DNA from 2 places in the Levilactobacillus sp. FUA 3915 genome. Region 2 is predicted to be linked to the other one. Evidence: predicted binding sites of a transcription regulator. Region 2 holds the regulator's gene; the other holds the start of a gene.

Region 1 (2,206 bases), 730 kb from region 2:
CGTACTTCGGTGCCCTCGGTAAACGGGGATACGGTTACGATGTTGAGAGCTTAATTAAGTTCTTTAAGAAAATTTTGAACCAAGATCGGCTGACGAACGTTGCCTTGATTGGGGTCGGGAACTTGGGCCATGCGCTCTTGAACTTCAACTTCCATCAAGACGGAAACGTGCGGATCAGTGCGGCCTTTGACGTGAACGCAGATATTGCCAACACGATTCAAAGCGGCGTGCCGATCTACCCCATGTCAGAGCTGCGGACACAGCTGGAAGAACAACAGATTCAAGTGGCCATCTTAACGGTCCCAGCCGACGTAGCCCAATCCGTCACAGATGACGCCGTTGCCGGCGGGGTGAAGGGTATCTTGAACTTCACACCACTGCGGGTCACGGTGCCTAAGGATGTCCGTGTGCAAAACGTTGATTTGACCAACGAATTGCAAACGCTGATCTATTTCTTGGAACACTACAACAAAGAATAATCAGGGAGTCGTAATCTATTCGTAGGTTGCGGCTTTTTTGTTGCCATTTGTGAAAGACTGCGGTCAAATTTGCCGAAATTGGTGAAAAAAGCCTTCACTTTGACGACTTTGTGATTGTGTACTTAAAAACAACTACGTTAACTGTGTCGACGGTCATCAGATTGGGGGCCTAGTCACTCAGGGGGCAACAGGGCCATACCCCCGCATGTTAGTGCTGGAAGCGACCGCTATCTTGGCCCGATGCCAAACTGATTGGTTTACCGAGCAGGGGAGCATATCAAATTAATGGCAATTTGTCAGGAGGTCGGTATGATAGGAAACAACGAGGATGGTCAGTCCAGCTGATGGGGACTTGAAAGTGGCGGGCTAGTGGCGCCAAGTTGGCCTAATTGCCGGCCGGTGGTGCCAGTTGCGCCCTGCCGCCCACTGGTGGATTTCCGTCTGACTGGAGGCGCTGCCAACGAGATGTTGCCGGTCTTCGTCTATGAATAAATTCATACAATGTGCGGTCATCCTTAGGCCCACAAGGCATCAGTGGACTGACCAATTAGCACTCGAGAATTTGTTTGCCAAATTCCTTGATTTTTACGAGGAAAAACCATATATTAGATATTGTGATTAGCACTTATGTTAGTCAAGTGCTAACAGTGCTAAAAAGTAAGTTTATTGGAGGGATTCAAGTGTTAAAACCATTAGGAGACCGCGTCATTTTGGATCAACCACAAGAAGAAGAAACTACGGTTGGTGGCATTGTTTTAGCAAGTAATGCTCAGGAAAAGCCTTCAACGGCCAATGTCGTTGCTGTCAGCGATGGCCGTGTGTTAGACAATGGCGATAAGGTAGCCCCAGCTGTTAAGGTTGGCGACAAGGTATTGTTTGATAAGTATGCCGGTACGGAAGTTAAGTACGAAGACAAGACTTACCTTGTTTTACACGAAAAGGATTTAGTCGCTGTCGTTGACTAATTGCTTTCCCACTAATACGTGCAACTATTTAAAAAATTTAGTATGAGGTGAATGTAAAAAATGGCTAAAGAATTAAAGTTCTCTGAAGATGCACGCAGCAAGATGCTTGCTGGTGTTGATAAGTTAGCTGATACGGTCAAGACCACCTTAGGGCCTAAGGGTCGTAACGTGGTTTTGGAACAAAGCTACGGCAACCCAACCATCACGAATGATGGTGTTACGATTGCTAAGGCAATTGAATTAGACGATCACTTTGAAAACATGGGTGCGAAGTTAGTTTCCGAAGTTGCTTCCAAGACCAACGATATCGCTGGTGATGGGACCACGACGGCCACTGTCTTAACGCAAGCCATCGTTAACGAAGGGATGAAGAACGTCACTGCCGGTGCCAACCCTGTTGGTATCCGTCGCGGGATCGAAAAGGCTACTGACGCCGCTGTGGATGCTTTACACAAGATGTCCATCGACGTGAAGACTAAGGAAGATATCGCCCAAATCGCTTCTATTTCATCTGCCAGCAAGGAAACAGGTAAGTTAATTGCTGACGCCATGGAAAAGGTTGGAAACGACGGGGTCATCACCATTGAAGAATCTCGTGGGGTTGATACCAGCTTGGACGTTGTTGAAGGGATGCAATTCGATCGTGGGTACATGTCACAATACATGGTTACCGACAACGATAAGATGGAAGCAAACCTCGACAATCCTTACATCTTGATTACCGACAAGAAGATTGCCAACATTCAAGACATCTTGCCATTG
Region 2 (2,206 bases):
GCTCCAAATTATCAATCACGGGGAGCACATCCTTCGCGAGTTGCTGACCATCATACTTGATGAGCGACGCTTGTTCCTTTTGGTAACGCGCCTGCATGTTCTGCACTTCCGCCTCGGCCCGAAGATACTTGTCTTCGAAGTCATCCACCTTCTTTTGCACGGCGGCTAACTGTTCAGCCGTAACGGTTGGCTTAGCGGCGGCTTTGGGTTCCGCTGCTGTGCCTTGCTCAGTCTTGTCTGGGTCTTGCTTAGTAGTGGCGGCCTTTGCCGCAGTTTCATCATCAGTGGATGGTTGTTGCTTGTCAGCCACGATAAAAAACCTCCCTTTCTTTACTCGTCATAAAACCGATAATAATCTAATAGTTTTTTCGCGAGCTCTTCACGAAACGCACCGACAATTCCCAGCATCCGTGAGTATGGCATCCGGGTTGGCCCCAGAATGGCGATCATACCCTTGCCGTGCTGGTTGACGTCGTAGGTGGCGGTGATCAAGCTGAAGTTACGGAGCGCATCGTTGGTCATTTCATTTCCAATTTGCACGGAAATCTTATCACTCGGTTGCCCCAGGACGTTGGCAATGTCATCGGTCTTATCGATCAATGAATACAACGACTTCAGTGAATCCACGTCACTGTCCTGTGAGAAGTTCAACAGGTTGAGCCGACCGCCCACGTAGAACCGCTCTTGTGCGGCCCGGGTGAGCACGTCGCCAAAGATATCCAGGAAGCCCTCAGGACTCTGTAAATAATTGGCAATTTTCATCGGAATATCTGCTTGTAACTTCTGTAAGACTTCTGGCAACGTCAAACCAACCAGCTGATCATTAATCAACCGGACGACCGCCTCAAGCTGGTCGCCAGTCACCGTCTCGTTCACGTCGAAGGTCTGGTTCTCCACGTCACCACTATCGGTGACGAGGATGGCCATCACTTGCCGCTTGCCGAGTGGCACTAACCGGAACCCACTGAGACGACTGTTCTTCAATTCAGGCTTCAACGTAAAGGCCGTGTAGCTGGTCAGGTTGGACAAAATCGTTGCCGATTGCGAAATAATTTCGTCAATCTTATGGAAATCGCCGCCTAACGAAGACTGAATCACGTCCATATCGTTGGGCCGTAACGGATCTGGTTTAACCAGGTGGTCGACGTAGTACCGGTAACCTTCGCCAGAAGGAATTCGACCGGAAGACGAGTGGGTTTTCTCAATGAGCCCCTGCTCCTCCAACGCCGCCAGCTCGTTACGAATTGTCGCTGAGCTTACGTGGATGGGTAACTGCTTGGCTAATGTCTTGGACCCCACTGGCACACCAGTGTTAGTAAAGTCGCGGACAACGGCTCGCAGAATCATCATTTGTCTTTCTGAAAGCATCACAATCACCCCTTTTTTAGCACTCAAACATCACAAGTGCTAAGACACATATATAATGTAGCAAAACCCGGTTTTGAAGTCAAGAAATCTGGTAGAATTTTTAGCAATCGTTGCTATTAAGTGCTAATTTTTGGAATTTACTGAGAAAAATACCCATTTTTGGTGATTTTTAAGGGTAACCGGTCCTAAACCAATAATAGCCGTTACCACCAGTATCACCACGCCAGATGGTAACACGTCCCCGACATTCACCCAATTAATTTGTCAAAATAGCCGAGCACAAATTAAAAATGCCACGCCACAACCTGGTTTCAGGAAGTGCGTGACACGATTTATTGTGAAATATGATTAAGTTAATTTCAAATTACACTGGCCAACATTACTTTCAACCAACGACACAGGACTCAAAAACGACTGTGTCACGGTCCAAACCAGTGCTAGCCGCAGGGTTGGTGAAAATGGGCTCAGCCGTGGGAGTTGCCTTAGCGGGTTTCCCGCTTAGGCAACTGCTGTCTTTGAGACGTGGTCTTCGGCTCAAAGTAAGTCTGGAGACCGCCCTTCGGCTCCAGACGTGCGCCCACAGCGTCACGGCCTATTTTCACCAGCCCGGAGGCGCCAACAAAGACTAGTTTAGCCCGTTACGATTCGTGCGCTGCTAGTTGCTGGAAGTAGGCCCGCGTATCGTCCTCGTCCTGCTTCAACTGGGCCACTAAGCCATCCGCATCATCGAATTTGACCTCGCCACGAAGCCGGTGGTGCCATTCGACCTCAACGGGTTCGCCGTACAGGTCGCCCTGGAAGTCCAACAGGTTCATTTCCACCGTGATGGGCCGGTTAT

The links. Region 2 encodes HrcA, which represses chaperone genes, less so after heat shock. Its sites were predicted from a motif close to TTAGCACTCNNNNNNNNNGAGTGCTAA; they were not measured.
Region 1: the regulator HrcA is predicted to act here: its motif matches at 1,098-1,124, upstream of groES (co-chaperone GroES).

The regions. Positions count from the first base shown of each region.
Region 1 is NZ_CP168704.1:305,361-307,566, reverse strand. Features, by position in the region: gene ACEPST_RS01850 (redox-sensing transcriptional repressor Rex) at 1-479, shown strand, start outside; gene groES (co-chaperone GroES) at 1,160-1,444, shown strand; gene groL (chaperonin GroEL) at 1,505-2,206, shown strand, end outside.
Region 2 is NZ_CP168704.1:2,608,966-2,611,171, reverse strand. Features, by position in the region: gene grpE (nucleotide exchange factor GrpE) at 1-310, opposite strand, end outside; gene hrcA (heat-inducible transcriptional repressor HrcA) at 331-1,368, opposite strand; gene ribF (riboflavin biosynthesis protein RibF) at 2,007-2,206, opposite strand, start outside.